One region of the Lysinibacillus sp. fkY74-1 genome, then DNA from elsewhere that is predicted to be linked to it. Evidence: riboswitches for the same ligand, from Rfam matches in the RefSeq annotation. Region 1 holds a riboswitch; each other region holds the start of a gene.
What was found. Region 1 has a riboswitch for S-adenosylmethionine ahead of metK (methionine adenosyltransferase). Riboswitches for the same ligand answer to the same signal wherever they lie in the genome.
Positions count from the first base shown of each region.

Region 2: another riboswitch for S-adenosylmethionine. It lies ahead of ACE1MS_RS21305 (cyclase family protein); the one in region 1 lies ahead of metK (methionine adenosyltransferase).
Region 3: another riboswitch for S-adenosylmethionine. It lies ahead of metA (homoserine O-acetyltransferase MetA); the one in region 1 lies ahead of metK (methionine adenosyltransferase).
Region 4: another riboswitch for S-adenosylmethionine. It lies ahead of ACE1MS_RS18105 (methionine ABC transporter ATP-binding protein); the one in region 1 lies ahead of metK (methionine adenosyltransferase).

Region 1 covers NZ_CP170173.1:3,529,100-3,533,150, forward strand. The annotation lists gene ACE1MS_RS17260 (alpha/beta hydrolase) at 1-724, opposite strand, end outside; gene ACE1MS_RS17265 (gamma carbonic anhydrase) at 859-1,371, shown strand; gene metK (methionine adenosyltransferase) at 1,547-2,743, opposite strand; SAM riboswitch class I at 3,028-3,146, opposite strand; gene pckA (phosphoenolpyruvate carboxykinase (ATP)) at 3,538-4,051, shown strand, end outside.
Region 2 covers NZ_CP170173.1:4,302,530-4,306,580, forward strand. The annotation lists gene ACE1MS_RS21290 (ABC transporter substrate-binding protein) at 1-188, shown strand, start outside; gene ACE1MS_RS21295 (AraC family transcriptional regulator) at 267-1,838, shown strand; gene ACE1MS_RS21300 (hypothetical protein) at 2,001-2,402, shown strand; SAM riboswitch class I at 2,503-2,609, shown strand; gene ACE1MS_RS21305 (cyclase family protein) at 2,698-3,435, shown strand; gene ACE1MS_RS21310 (DedA family protein) at 3,465-4,051, opposite strand, start outside.
Region 3 covers NZ_CP170173.1:2,481,612-2,485,662, forward strand. The annotation lists gene ACE1MS_RS12040 (endospore germination permease) at 1-929, shown strand, start outside; gene metA (homoserine O-acetyltransferase MetA) at 985-1,920, opposite strand; SAM riboswitch class I at 2,019-2,128, opposite strand; gene ACE1MS_RS12050 (nucleotide excision repair endonuclease) at 2,331-2,702, shown strand; gene ACE1MS_RS12055 (hypothetical protein) at 2,748-3,131, opposite strand; gene ACE1MS_RS12060 (TrmB family transcriptional regulator) at 3,153-3,935, opposite strand.
Region 4 covers NZ_CP170173.1:3,661,837-3,665,887, reverse strand. The annotation lists gene gcvH (glycine cleavage system protein GcvH) at 1-360, shown strand, start outside; gene ACE1MS_RS18115 (hypothetical protein) at 452-793, shown strand; gene ACE1MS_RS18110 (thioredoxin family protein) at 809-1,120, shown strand; SAM riboswitch class I at 1,177-1,280, shown strand; gene ACE1MS_RS18105 (methionine ABC transporter ATP-binding protein) at 1,364-2,392, shown strand; gene ACE1MS_RS18100 (methionine ABC transporter permease) at 2,382-3,050, shown strand; gene ACE1MS_RS18095 (MetQ/NlpA family ABC transporter substrate-binding protein) at 3,117-3,968, shown strand.

The DNA of each region.
Region 1 (4,051 bases):
CATGAAATAAATTGTGATAACAATTTGCCCATTCTTTAAATTGAAATTCCGTTAACTCTTGTTGATGAAGCCAATTACGCATTTGTCGAGTTTCCGTAATTTTATCTTTTTCAGCTGTCATAATTAACATAGGCATATTAGGAAATTCGTCCTTAGGTAGCATAACTAAATTTCTCATCATCTGCTGAAGCTCACGATACCATTTCACCGAAACTACAGACATAAATGGTATATCATCCTTCATTTCTTCTCTACCCTCTACGCTACGCGTCAATTTTTCAAATGTCAGGTCATGTGTCAATTTTACATTTGCTGTTAATGCACTCAGGCTTGTTAAAGCATTTGATAATTTACCTGGTAATAGCTTCAATTGCAGCCATGGTGATGTCAAAATAATACCTGCACACTCATACTTTTTCTTTTGCATTGTATGAAGAACTAAAGTAGCGCCTAGTCCATGTCCTATTACAAAGGTTGGTAAATTATATGAAAATGCATTCTCAATCAAATTTCTTGTATATTTATTGTACAATTTGAAGTCCTCATCATGGACACGGGCAAATCTTGCATTGACACCATGATTCGGTAAATCTCCCATGACTATGTGGAAGCCTTCCAATCTTAATTTTTCTATCAGCCATGCATACCAACGGTGGTTTTCATAAGCACCATGAAGAATAGCAATCACAGCCTTTGCTTGTCCATCAGCTTCCCATTTCCACATTTACATAGTCCTCCTAAAAAATAATTACACTTTGATTATATCGAAATAACAGCTCATTTTAATTTTATATTTCCTTAAAGTTGCGTATTTGATACGATAATACTATATCTACAAAAAGAAAAGAGGCGATTCTCATGATTTATCCATTCAAAGATAAAACACCAACGATCGATCCATCTGTTTTTATTGCCGATTACGCAACCATTACTGGAGACGTAACTATTGGAGCTGAAACAACTATTTGGTTCAATACCGTGATCCGCGGCGATGTTTCCCCAACAATAATAGGTAAACGAGTAAGTATACAAGATCTTTGCTGCTTACATCAAAGTCCTAAGTTTCCACTCATTATTGAAGATGAGGTCACAGTAGGACACCAAGTAACTTTACATAGCTGTACCATTCGAAAAAAAGCCTTAATCGGAATGGGCTCCATTATTTTAGACGGTGCGGAGATTGGAGAGGGTGCATTTATTGGAGCCGGAAGTTTAGTGCCTCCTGGTAAAGTCATTCCTCCAAATAGCTTAGCATTAGGACGTCCAGCCAAAGTTGTACGAGAATTAAATGCTGAGGATAAAGAGGATATGGAACGTATCGTACGTGAATACGCTGAAAAGGGTCAGTATTATAAATCTCTACAAAAATAAAAACCTACAAAGAAATTGTACCTTCATAAAAAATTCCTCGCTTTCCATGACACTATTTGTTCAAGGAATAAGGGCGAGGTATTTTTGCAAAAAAACAAAAGGGGCAGAAAAGCCCCTTTTGTTCATAATACATTAGAATAATTTTCTAAAGACTTCAGCACTTTAGCACAATAGTTTACAGCTGTGCTTTTATGCGTAATGCGTCAGCTTTATCAGTTTGTTCCCATGGGACGTTTACATCTGTACGACCAAAGTGTCCATAAGCTGCAGTTTGTTTATAAATTGGACGACGAAGATCAAGCATTTTAATGATACCTGCTGGGCGTAAATCAAATAGTTCACGAACCCATTCTACAATTTTGCTTTCCGTCACTTTTCCTGTACCAAATGTATCTACAGCAATGGAAACAGGCTGTGCAACGCCAATTGCATAAGCCAACTGTACTTCAGCGCGTTCTGCTAAACCAGCTGCTACAATATTTTTAGCTACATAACGTGCCGCATAGGCAGCTGAACGGTCTACTTTTGTTGCATCCTTACCTGAGAATGCACCACCACCATGTCGTGCATAACCACCGTATGTATCAACAATGATTTTACGGCCCGTTAAACCAGCATCTCCTTTTGGTCCGCCAATTACGAAACGGCCAGTTGGATTGATAAAGTATTTTGTGTTTGTATCTAATAATTCGCTTGGCACTACAGGAGCAATCACGAATTGTTTTAGATCGGCCTGAATTTGTTCAAGTGTTGCTTCTTCATCATGCTGAGTTGAAATAACAATTGTATCGACACGAACAGGTACGTTATTGTCATCATACTCAATTGTTACTTGTGTTTTACCATCTGGGCGTAAATAAGCTAACTCCCCAGATTTACGAACTTCTGTTAAACGACGTGCTAATTTATGAGCTAAGCTAATTGGTAATGGCATTAACTCGGGTGTTTCATTACATGCATAGCCAAACATTAAGCCTTGGTCTCCTGCACCAATCGCTTCAATATCTGCATCTGTCATAGAACCCTCACGGGCCTCTAAAGCTTGGTCAACGCCTTGGGCAATATCTGGAGATTGCTCACCAATTGCTACAAGTACTGCTAAGTTTTCAGCATCAAAGCCATATTTACCACGTGTGTATCCAATTTCCGCCACAGTATCACGTACAATGCCTTTAATATCTACATAAGTAGAAGTAGTGATTTCTCCTGCTACTAATACTAATCCTGTTGTTACAGTTGTCTCGCACGCTACACGTGCATTTGGATCTTCTGCTAAAATAGCATCTAAAATGGCATCCGAAATCTGGTCACAGATTTTATCTGGATGCCCTTCTGTTACACTTTCTGATGTAAACAGTCGACGGTTTGTCATTTAGTTTTCCTCCTATTACTCTTACAAAAAGTATTTGTACGGTACTCATTACCCATGTCAAGTCCGCTCCTAAGGATTGAACTCTCTCAAGCCGCTGTTGTTGTCATTTCACTTTACGAGAAAAAATAACTGCTACTTAAAAACACGAGGATTTCGAAAGACCCGTCATTATAATAAGGAAAGAACTACATATACTTACCTTTACATTAATTTTTAACAATAAAAAAATCCTTTTCTCACGTTACTATACATGAGGAAAGGAATAATGACTTCGTTACCTTTCACTCTTATCGTTCAAGGGATTTTCCCTTGCATCAGGTTGGCACCAACGCATGTTGTGAAATAATACATGCAGGTTGCCGGGTTTCACAGGGCCTGACCCTCCACCAGCTCGGGATAAGAGTATCCGTTCAATTTTCATGTTACTGAAAAGGTCAATCGTTGTCAAATATTTTCTTATGTATTACTGTATAGAAAGGAAGAACAAAATTATCACCATAAAATTTTCATACTTGGGTGATGATGTAAATAGAAGAAATTTAATCCCTACAACATACCTAGCTTCTTGTGGTAACATATGTGTGGCTCAAATTTTAGACAATTTACTGTAGCATTGAATGTTTTCTACTCGAAAAACATTATTTTTTGTCAGTTTATTGAAAAGTAATAAAAACTCTAAAATAATTTCTTAATTAGTATAGATTATTTAACCCATTGTGTTATACTATTTTTGAAATTAAGAAAAAATCCCTCTAAACCAAGGGAATACTATAAAAAAGGATGGTATTTAATCGATGAATTCAGTAGAAATTGCAAACGAACTGAAGGAATTATTAAACGGCGGTAACATTAATGTTCAACTTTCAGTACCACAATTAGCAGAAAAAGCTACTTCTCGTGGTGAGGCAATGTTAACAGTAGATGGCGCAGTTCGTGCAGAAACTGGCAAATACACTGGTCGTTCACCTAAAGATAAATATACAGTAGAAGAAGAAAGCACAAAAGATCAAATTGACTGGGGTAAAGTCAATCAACCAATTTCCTCTGAAGTGTTCGATAATCTGTATGTAAAAGTAATAAAATATTTAAAAGAACGTGATGAATTATTCGTATTCAAAGGTTTTGCTGGTGCTGACAAAGATTCACAATTAAGCATCCAAGTGATTAATGAATACGCTTGGCACAACCTTTTCGCTCATCAATTATTTATCCGTCCGACTAAAGAAGAATTAGCTTCGCATGTTGCAGACTTCACTGTCATCTCAGCTCCTAACTTTAAAGCAGATCCTGCGGTTGACGGTACTGCTT
Region 2 (4,051 bases), 770 kb from region 1:
CAAATGGCACTTGGGAAACTGAAGAAAATCAAGAGGCGATTAAATGGTTAGATAGTACGCTTTGGAAAACAGTTCCTGCTGTAAAAAATGGACAAGTTTATATTGCTGATCGAACTTATTGGCAGTCTGGTGCCATTACTGCAAACCTACTAAAATATGATGATCTTGAGAAATGGTTCGTGAAATAATTTACAATAGAAAGCTCTTTAGGGGGCTTTCTTTGTGTTGTTTTCCAAATTTAAACTTTACTTAGGAGTGCGTGGACAATGGGTAATTTAATACAAATCTATCATTTACAAACTATTTCATATACTATTCTTTCAGCAGGTATGCAGTCATATAGCAATACATACTATTCTCTTTTCATCCTTATTAGTGGTAACGGAACACTTAAGACAAACCATGAAACTATCCACCTTATGAAAGGAAAATGTGTGATTATTCCACCTAATAGCCCTGTCGAAATTCACATTGCCGATGAGACACTCTGCTTTTACCAATTGACATTTAATACGATCTATCTTAGTGAAGCTCATTCTCCTACTAGTCTCTTTACAAGTGTTAGAGAACTACGTCTTCTTCCCTTCTCTCAATGCAATAGACTATTAGAAGCTATTTATCGGTGTCGTCAAACAAAAGATGAGCACACTGTTTTTGAGCAGCATGTTCGTTTCCAAGAATTGATATTATTTATTTTTGAGCAAAACCGAACGAAGCCTCTACAACAAAGTGATCGTCAATCTGTAGAGCAATCTATCCAATATTTGCACAACCACTTTGGAAAGGATTGGACTGTCGAACAGCTAGCAGAACTGGCAGGTGTACCAAAATGGAGTTACTCACGCATTTTTAAAGATATTACGGGACAAATACCTCTGTATTATTTAAATAGTATACGTATTGAAAAAGCCAAACAGTTATTAATGACAACGAATGATCGTTTATTTGAAATAAGTCAGTCTATTGGCTTTAATAATGAATACTATTTCAATCGTCGTTTTAAAGAGCATGTAGGTATTTCCCCAGGGCAATTCCGACGAAGTCAGAGCAATAATGTACGCGTATTCGCACCATTCTTAGAGGACTTCTTTGTAGCTTTAGGTATTACGCCCATTGCGCAATTCAGTCATTCCAAGTGGGGAAAACAAGACTATTTAGGTCTACAGGATGTGCCTGATATCGATGTACAGTATGGAAAAATGGAACACCTCTTTCACTATAAACCAACATTAATTATGTTAGATGCTGGTATAGAGCGTTGGGAAACCTGTCTTCATTTAAATAAGTTGGCCCCAATCTGTCACCTAAACAACCCTGGAGAGGACTGGCAATCGACTCTATTTAAAATTGCAGATTTAACAGGGAAAACCGCTATGATGCAAGATATTATTACGGAATATGAGGACAAGGTACAGAGGGCTCGAAAAATTCTAGGTAGATCCGTTTACGGACAAAGTGTGGCATTTCTTCGCATTTCAGCCATTGGCATTACACTGTATGCTGGCCCTGATTGCGGTTATACAGGGCCAATTCTATACCGTGACTTAGGCTTAACGCCTGATCCATTGGTGTGGAAAATACCGCTTAATCAGCGTAAAGCTCATCTGACTTCAAATCAGCTGCAACAACTAGACGCTGATCATTTGTTTATCACCTTCGACAAGCAACACTCCATTTATGAGAATGAAGAGCGTACTATTTTAACATCCTCTATGTGGAAAAACCTAAGGGCTGTTAAAAGAAACTGTGTCTATGAGGTGGATTTTTTAACGTGGATGAATTATGGAATCCTGTCACATAGCAAAAAAATAGATGATGTATTAAACGTTCTTGGCTAAAGAACAAAAGGGAAGCGCTCCATCGCTTCCTTTTTTAGTTTGTGTGGCATACCATTCAGCATAGTATATTAACACTTCAGTACAGGAATGGCGTTATTCAAACACCTAAAAAGATCATGATACATAAGATAAGATATCAGCTTCTGGCTAGGAGGAATTGATTTGTATTATAATCCTTATCCTTATTTTATTCACCCCTACCATTACCCGATACCATCGACAGACCATCAACTTGCAGCTAGAACCTTTTCACAACATTTAGCAATGCCGACTAGTAATAGTCCCTTTCCCCCTGTTGATACACAAAAATTAATATCTTCAGCTACGCGGATAAAGACGATTATGCAGCAGGCACAATTACTTACAGATAAAATTGATAGTTCTCAACAATTTGCACATGACTTAAAGAATGCTGCACAGCTTTCAAATAAAACAGAGGTCGAAAAATTAATTACATCCACAGGCATTACTACAAAATTTGAAACCAACTATACACCAGATAATTTTAGAATACAGCTTATGGATAGTGCCTGCTGTCGAGTAACGTTAATTTTGAATTGGTAAGTAAATTAATTTTAACCCTGTAATCCTATCAAAGTTGTAAACTATAAAAATATATGTTAAAGTATTTATACTATTATTTCTGAAAATTCTTATATCCTATTTCTTATCTAGAGAGACGGAGGGATCGGCCCGATGAAGTCTCAGCAACCAGCTCAAGCAGTATGGTGCTAATTCCTATTGGCAAAATTTAAGCCTGAAAGATGAGAAGACGCACTACCTATGTTTGATTCCGGGAGTCCTCTTCGATTGAGGACTCTTTTTTATTGACTACTACTTTTAGAAAGCAGGGAATTTAATGTCTAACGAACTTTTACAAGCATTGCACTTACTAAAATCAAAACAGTGGGTCGATTTGACACATACCTTCGGCCCAGACTCACCTCATTTTTTCATGTTTGAAGATGCTAAATTTGAAACATTATTCTCGCATGATGATGGATTTTTTGCACAGCAGTTTTCTTTTCCTGGACAATATGGAACACATATTGACCCACCCATTCACTTTGTAAGAGATACTCGATTTCTAGATGAATTAGCACTAAAGGAGCTTGTTCTTCCGCTTATCGTCATTGATAAATCACAGGAGGCTGCTAGTAATCATGACTTTACACTCAGTGTACAAGATATTCTAGAATTCGAGACACACTATGGACAGATTGAAGAAGGTACATTTGTGGCACTGCGAACAGATTGGAGTAAGCGTTGGCCAGATAAAGAGGCATTTAGTAATAAAGATGTCAATGGAGATAATCATCTTCCAGGTTGGGGCTTGGAGGCCTTACAATTTCTATTCAAGGAACGTAAAGTAAGTGCAATAGGTCATGAAACTTTTGATACTGATTCTGCCACTGATTTTCGTCAAAGTGGCCAATTGGTTGGTGAATATTTTGTCCTCAATCAAGACACTTATCAAATTGAGCTCATGACTAATTTAGACAAGCTACCTCCTAAAGGTGCTATTATTTTTAATATAGTACCCAAGCCTGAAAAAGCATCTGGATTCCCTGTACGTTCATTTGCCATATTGCCATAACAAAAAGTCGGTAGGAATCCTACTGACTTTTACTTTTGTACGTTTCTTTTTTTAAATAAATAATAAATAATTAACATGACTAGGACAAACAGCAAGATGACGTACATACTGTAATGAGATAAATAGTAACCGACGAATCGCCATTTCTCTCCTAGCACTTTTCCTAAGGTTATAAATGTAAAAGTCCATATAAATGCCCCTGTATAAGCAAAGAAAGCGAATTTCCTATATGGATAATTATTGATAGCGGCGATATAGGCTGTTAGATGGCGTACACCAGGAATAAAATAGCCAGCAATTAATAAAAAAGGCCCCACTTTCATAAACATTTTTTTAGTAAATTCAATTTTTTGCTCAGTTATATGAATCTTTGGCCCATATTTCTGCAAGAGCGGTAAGCCAAATCGACGGCCGATATAGTAGCTTAAAGTAATCCCCCCCATTGCGCCAATCAGAGCACTTACTAAAGCTGGGATATGTCCAAGGCTTTCTCGATAAACACTATAGCCTACATAAGTTAAAAATACTTCATCGGGAAGTGGCAACCCAACAATGCCTCCAATTAGGATCACGATGATGCCAAAATACCCGTAATGTTCAATTAGAGATTGCACAT
Region 3 (4,051 bases), 1.0 Mb from region 1:
GTCTTTCGCAAATTATTCATCCTGATATTGTCCATTCCGACAATTATAATAATGAAATTTGGCCTATCTATTCATTTATTTTTACCATTTTATTACCTATCCTGCTACTAATTGTTGCCGTCATACGTAATCGAAAATCACAAGGGAATGCGGCTGAAATGGCTAATCAGGAGCAAGTAACTGATGTGGGTGGTAATACGGATGTTAATCAAGGAAATCAACCTAATCCCGCTAATACGGATTCCCAACAGGATAATCAGATGAAACCTAATAATAGGGATGTCAATCAAGATAATCAGACTCACCATGCTACTACTGATTCCAACCAGGATAATCAGATGAAACCTAATAATAGGGATGCCAATCAAGATAATCCAACTAACGATGCTGCTAGTGATTCCAACCAGGATAATCAGATGAAACCTAATAATAGCGATGCCAATCAAGATAATCAGACTCACCATGCTGCTACAGATTCCAACCAAGATAATCAGATGAAACCTAATAATAGCGATGCCAATCAAGAAAATCAGACTCACCATGCTGCTACAGATTCCAACCAGGATAATCAGATGAAACCTAATAATAGGGATGCCAATCAAAATAATCCAACTAACAATGCTACTACTGATTCCAACCAGGATAATCAGATAAAACCTAATAATAGGGATGCCAATCAAAATAATCAGACTCACCATGCTACTACTGATTCCAACCAGGATAATCACAGTAAACCTGACAAAATGGATGCCAATCAAGATAATTCAACTAACGATGCTGCTACAGATTCCAACCAAGATAATCAGATGAAACCTAATAATATGGATGCCAATCAAGATAATCCAACTAACGATGCTGCTACAGATTCCAATCAGAACGATCAGGCTAAACCAGATATTACGGTTTCTGACAAGAAGAATTTAGAATAACAAAGTCTAATTCCTTCAGCTACTTAGCGAAGAAATTAGACTTTTTCATTGTTATTTAAATATGATATTCAATTTCGTCCACAAAGTCCCATTCATATGGTGTCTCTTGGTATACATAGTAGTTCAACCAGTTGGAGAACAATAAATGTGTATGGGCACGCCATGTATTCATCGGTTCCTTTTCTGGATCATCATTTGGGAAGTAGTTTACTGGAACGTTGATATCAATGCCCTTGGCAACATCGCGACTGTATTCATCAGCCAGTGTTGTCGCATCATATTCTAAATGACCTGTAATCATAATGTTTTTATTATCTTTAGATTGCACGATAAACACACCTGCATCCTCTGAATAGGATAATAAGCGTAAGTCTGGATGATTGCGAACCTCGTCAATCGAGACAGATGTATAGCGAGAATGAGGGGCTGTAAATAAATCACTAAAGCCTCGTACTAAATCCACTGTTAAATCAGTAATCACATGAGAATAAACGCCGGAGCATTTAGCAGAAAGCTCTATTTTTCCAATTCCATAATGATGATATAACGCAGCCTGTGCCCCCCAACATATATGTAGCACGGATGTCACATTCTTTTTAGACCAATCCATAATTTCAGCAATTTCCTGCCAATAGTTAACCTCTTCAAATGGCATTTTTTCTACAGGTGCCCCAGTAATAATCATACCATCATAACGTCGGTGACGAATTTGGTTAAACGTTGTGTAAAATAATTGTAAGTGAGATTTACTGACATTTTTAGATTCATGAGTAGCCGTGTTTAAAAAAGTAATATTGACCTGTAATGGTGTATTTCCTAGTAAACGTAATAATTGTAGCTCCGTTTTTTCTTTTTCGGGCATCAAATTTAAAATTAATATGTTTAATGGACGTATTTGCTGTGTTCTCGCACGATCCTCTTCCATCACGAAGATTTTCTCCTCACGTAAATGCTCCCCAGCAGGTAAATTTTTCGGAATATTAATTGGCATCTAGCATTCCCCTCTCTTTTTTGCTCCTTTTTCTAAAAAAATTAAAAATCCTCCACATTCCATATGAGATAGAATGAGAAGGATTTTTTTCACGTTCACTCTTATCTCTCAAAGGAAAAACCTTTGCTGGAATTAGCACCTTTCTAACATTTGTTAGAGGTTGCTGAAGCGTCATCGGGCCAAATCCCTCTGCTTCTCTTGATAAGATTATTTAATTATTTTGAATTGTAACATGGACTAGTTAGAATATCAATAATTCATAGAATATTTTGTTATTCCCATGCATGTTCTACATTCATTTGATAAACACTAAGCTTGCTGTATATGGTTATTCTACATGAAATTTTATGGTAAACATGCCGCTATTATGTTACCATATATCTTTAGTAATAGAGAGGAACGTGAATACTTTGATTAATATTGAATTTCCAAAACCAGATGTAGTTATTCGCCAACGCGAACAAGATGTAAAACCAGGTGATGTCCCAATTACACCATACTTTGGTTTCATCGACTTCCACAAAATCACACGTGATAAAGGCGGCATTTTCTTATTTTATAATGAAAAGAATGAGTTATTATTTGTCGGCAAAGCACGTAAAATTCGCCAACGCATAAAAAAACATTTTGAAGACAATGTATCTCCGATGAAAAACTATCGTGACGAGGTCTTCAAAATTGAAGTCTATGAAGTAGAAGATCCTATGGAACGTGAAATTTATGAAACGTATGCGATTAATACGTTCCGCTCCAAATACAATGTAGATAAAGTATTTTATTAATATCAATAAAAACCGAAATCTCTTTTTAGGGATTTCGGTTTTTTATTACAGCATGGTAATACGATCTATCGGCATGCTTTTGCCGTTAATATACAGTTCGATAATAGTCACCTCCGCGCTTTTGTTGATGGCATAGACATAGGGTAGAGCTTCTTTCTTTTGCTCGCTTCCTTCCTTGAAATGAATGACTAACCTATTTTCATTAGCTGCTACACTTGCTAGCACATTTCCTTTTGAAAACATGACAAGATAGTACGTCACGTCATCTTCATACAATAACTGAATTCTGTCTGTAGCTATAATATGTTGTTGGATATGGTCAGGAATAATTGTTAGCTCCTGAATCTTAGGAAAAACTGGCAGCGGTGCAGAATCACATCCACCCATCATTAATAAATAAAGTAATACTGGCAACATCCATTTTTTCAAGATGCTCCCCTTCCCTTATAACTACTCTAAGAAAAATGCTTTACGTTCTTTAGCAATCCAGTCCTCCAGTTCATTATCATCGCGTTTTACTAGTCTATTGATAAGAACATCATGCCAAATATAATCCTCTAGTAAATAAATATGCACAGGGTCATTCGTTATAAATGCGGTTTCTTGGTTGGATGGCGAGTGACCATAAATCATTTCTTGACCATCAACCGATAAAATAAACCAATGAGGTGTAGAAGTCTTTCTCGTATAGTGTGTGGCTCTGTGCATGTCTATAGATGCTAGATGTTCCTCGACATATAAAGTGATGCCATGCACCTCCACATGCTGAGATACCTCTTCAATATCCTCACGTAAGGTATCGTACATATCTTCCCACATCGATAGGATGACTTTTGTCTCTGCTTTCTTTAATAAGGTTTGACAATAATTAACGATCGTCTGCTTCCCTTTTAGCATTAATACTTTAGATTCCGCTTCCTGTTCTTTCATTTCTAGTTTTTCTAACTGATCACTAATCGATGTAAAATTTGATTGCCAGCGCTGTTGAATTTGCTGCAAAAACATCTCGACAGGAATAGAAGAATACGTCGTTTGATCCGCCGTTTCCTCTTTCAGTACGAATCCCTTTTCAACAAGACCATTTAATATGTCATAGATTCTAGCTCTTGGAATCCCAGAGTTTTTGCTAACTTGATAGGCACTGACATGACTATTTTGTACGAGTGCTGTATAGGCCTTTGCCTCATATTCTGTCAATCCCAGTTCTTTTAATTGGGCGATTAATTCATCCATATCATCCCTCCATATTTTTATTATAGGCTACTGTTGTGAACATTTGCCAATGAAAAAGTTAGGCTTTACAGCTTTAAATAAATTAGTTACTATTTCAGTAGTAACTAATTAAAATG
Region 4 (4,051 bases), 130 kb from region 1:
CGTTACTCTGAAGAGCATGAATGGGTTAAAGTAGAAGATGGAAAAGTACGTATTGGTATTACGCACTTCGCACAATCTGAATTAGGAGATATCGTTTTCGTTGAGCTTCCACAAGTTGGCGATGAAATCAAAACGGATGATCCATTCGGTAGCGTAGAATCAGTAAAAACTGTTTCTGAATTATATGCACCAATCTCAGGTACTGTAGTTGAAGTTAATGCAGATTTAGAAGATAGCCCAGAATTCGTTAATGAATCACCATATGAAAAAGCATGGATGATCGTCGTAGAGCCTGCTGATGCATCAGAAGTTGATAAACTTATGACAGCTGAACAATACGAAGAGATGACAGCAGAATAAGACAAGCCATAATCAAAAAACGTCGGAAACTACCGGCGTTTTTTATTATATAATAACGTATAAGTGGGAATGTCTAAATGGAGGTGGCGTAATGTTCGATGGGAAATGCTTGATAGTAGAAGGACGCTCAGATAAGCTACAAATTGAGCCAATTTTAAACGAGAATGTTACAATACTATGTACGAATGGAACAATTGGTGTGCATCAATTAGAAGAGCTAATCGATCCCTATGAGGGCTATGAGCTATTTACCTTTTTTGATGCCGATACTTCAGGCGATAAGCTACGTGCATTAATGGACAGACATTATCCTGAAGCAGAGCATTTACGGACAATGCCAACATATAAGGAAGTAGAAACGACACCTAGAAAAGTGTTAGCCATGATTTTACTTCGTGCGCATTTCTCAATCCATAATGAATATATTTTGTAAGGTTGCGTGAACTAAATGGAAGAATGGTCGAAAGAGCAGTGGGAAACGGCATTACAGTCCGGAGAAAAAGCTGCGTTTTATTTATATACACCGATGTGCGGTACTTGTGCAGTGGCATCAAAAATGATGTCAATTGTAGAACAACTATTACCTCACCTAAAGCTAGGGAAAGCAAATATTAATTTTTTGGAGCAAATTGCTTTTGAGCATCAAATTGAAAGCGTTCCGTGCTTACTTGTTTGTGACGGTGGCAAAGTGACAGAAAAGATTTATGCTTTTCAATCCGTACCTTTTTTGTACGAATTGTTAAAAAAATCAATTGACTGAACTTTATTAGCGTGGTAAAGTAACAAATATATTACTAAAACATTAAATATATCGAACTCTTATGAAGAGCGGCGGAGGGAAGTGCCCTATGAAGCCCGGCAACCATCACATAGTGAAAAGGTGCCAAATCACCCAAAGATTTTTCTTTGAAAGATGAGAGAACGGTTCAACGTATAATACGTGACCCCTTCTACTTGTCTATAAGTGGAGGGGTTTTTTTATATAAGAAAAGGAGTATTCGCTATGATACAGCTTCAAAATATAACGAAGAAATACAAAACAGCAAATGGCGAATTAACGGCAGTCAAAGATGTTAACCTGACTATTAATAAGGGTGAAATTTTTGGCATTATCGGCTATAGTGGCGCTGGTAAAAGTACGATGATTCGTTTACTTAATGGTTTAGAGAAACCAACAACAGGAACAGTAACAGTGAACAATCAGGCTTTTTCATCGATTAAAGGTCAAAAGCTTAGAGCAGCTAGACAAAAGGTTAGTATGATTTTTCAACATTTCAACCTACTTTGGTCACGAACAGTTGCAGAAAACATTGCCTTCCCATTAGAAATCGCAGGTGTATCAAAAGCTCAACGTGAGGCACGGGTGAAGGAATTGATAGCACTTGTTGGCCTAGAAGGTCGTGATCAAGCATATCCATCACAGCTCTCTGGTGGACAAAAGCAACGTGTAGGGATTGCGCGAGCATTAGCCAATAATCCAGAGGTTTTACTATGTGATGAGGCTACATCTGCTCTAGACCCTGAGACAACAGATGCCATTCTTGATTTACTGGTGGATATTAATGAACGTTTAGGGTTAACGATTGTCCTCATTACTCATGAAATGCATGTCATCCGCAAGATTTGTCATCGTGTAGCAGTGATGGAGGCAGGCGAAATTGTAGAGCGTGGAGAAGTATTGCAAGTTTTCCAGGCTCCTCAGGCTGCCATTACTAAGAAATTTGTAGCACAAATTACCAATACAAAGGAAACACAGGATACAGTAGAACAAATCAAAGCAAATTATCCAACTGGACAACTTGTCAAATTGATTTTTGTTGGTGAAAAAACAGAACAGCCAGTTATTTCACATCTAGTGAAGCAATTCGATGTGGAAGTAAGCATTGTACATGGGAATATTTCGCAAACCAAAAATGGTGCATATGGTACTTTCATTGTGCAAATTGATGGGCCGAAAGCAAACGTGACTGAAGCCTTAAGCTATTTAAATACAGTGGAAGTGCAAACGGAGGTGATTGCAGATGCTAACTAATCTCTTTCCGAATGTAGACTGGGATAGCATGTGGCAGGCTACATATGAAACATTATATATGACGGCCATTTCAACAGTTATTACATTTATTCTAGGGTTAGCCATTGGGATTGTTCTGTTTTTAACTAGTCCGAATCAGTTATGGGCTAATAAAATTGTTAGTTTTTTAACAGGGTCACTCGTTAATATATTCCGTTCTATTCCATTTATCGTGTTAATTATTTTATTAATTCCATTTACTAAGTTTTTACTTGGTACAATCCGTGGAGCCAATGCTGCTTTACCTGCTTTAATTATCGGTGCGGCTCCGTTCTATGCGCGTATGGTATTAATTGCGCTACGAGAAATTGATAAGGGTGTTATTGAAGCAGCTCGTTCAATGGGGGCTAAAACAGCCACAATTATTTGGAAAGTACTGATCCCTGAATCATTACCAGCACTCATTTCGGGTATTACTGTTACGGCTGTAGCACTTGTCGGTTATACAGCAATGGCAGGGATAATCGGTGCAGGGGGTCTCGGGAACTTAGCCTTCCTAGACGGTTTCCAAAGAAATCGTCAAGATGTGACATTAATGGCAACTATTTTGATCTTAGTAGTAGTCTTTATCATCCAATGGATAGGTGATTTCATTACAGAAAAAATGGATAAACGTTAATAAAACTGAGGTTATTCCGGTTCTTACCGCTAACATATTTTCATTAAAATAAAGGGAGTGTCATACATGAAAAAGTTATTAACAGGATTATTTTTATCAATACTTGTACTAGCATTAGCAGCTTGCGGTACTGATAAAAAAGAGGATTCAAATGCAGCATCTGGTGATAAAACAGATAGTAAAGAAAACGTTACTTTAACAGTGGGAGCTTCTAATACACCACATGCAGTAATTTTAGATAAAGCAAAACCGATTTTAGCTGAGAAAGGTATTGACCTTAAAGTAGAAACATATACAGACTATGTGCTACCAAACCAAGATTTAGAATCAAAAGAGTTGGATGCAAATTACTTCCAACATATTCCGTATTTAGAGTTGCAAATTAAAGACAATGGCTATGATTTCGTCAATGCTGGTGGTGTTCATATTGAGCCAATTGGTATTTACTCTAAAAAGTATAAGTCTTTAGAAGACCTTCCAGAAGGCGCAACAATCTTACTTTCTAACTCGGTATCAGACCACGGTCGTATGCTGTCATTATTAGAAGCTAAGGGCTTAATTAAATTAAAAGATGGTATTGATAAAACAGCAGCAGAAATTAAGGATATAGAAGAGAATCCTAAAAACTTTAAATTTGATGCGAATACAGCACCAGAAATGCTTGTACAAATGTACGAAAACAATGAAGGGGACGCAGTACTTATCAACTCTAACTTTGCTATTGATAATGGCTTAAACCCTATTGAAGATGCTATTTCTCTTGAAGACAAAGAGTCACCATACGTTAACATCATCGCAGTACGTGCTGGAGATGAAACAAGACCTGAAATTAAAACATTATTAGAAGTATTAACTTCTAAAGAAATCCAAGACTTTATCTTAGAAGAATGGAAAGGTGCAGTAGTACCTGTTCAATAATCTACAAAAAAGGGTACGTAAGTATTGAGTTACTTACGTACTCTTTTCTTTTGAGGTTGCTTACCTGCTTTTAATAGTGATTA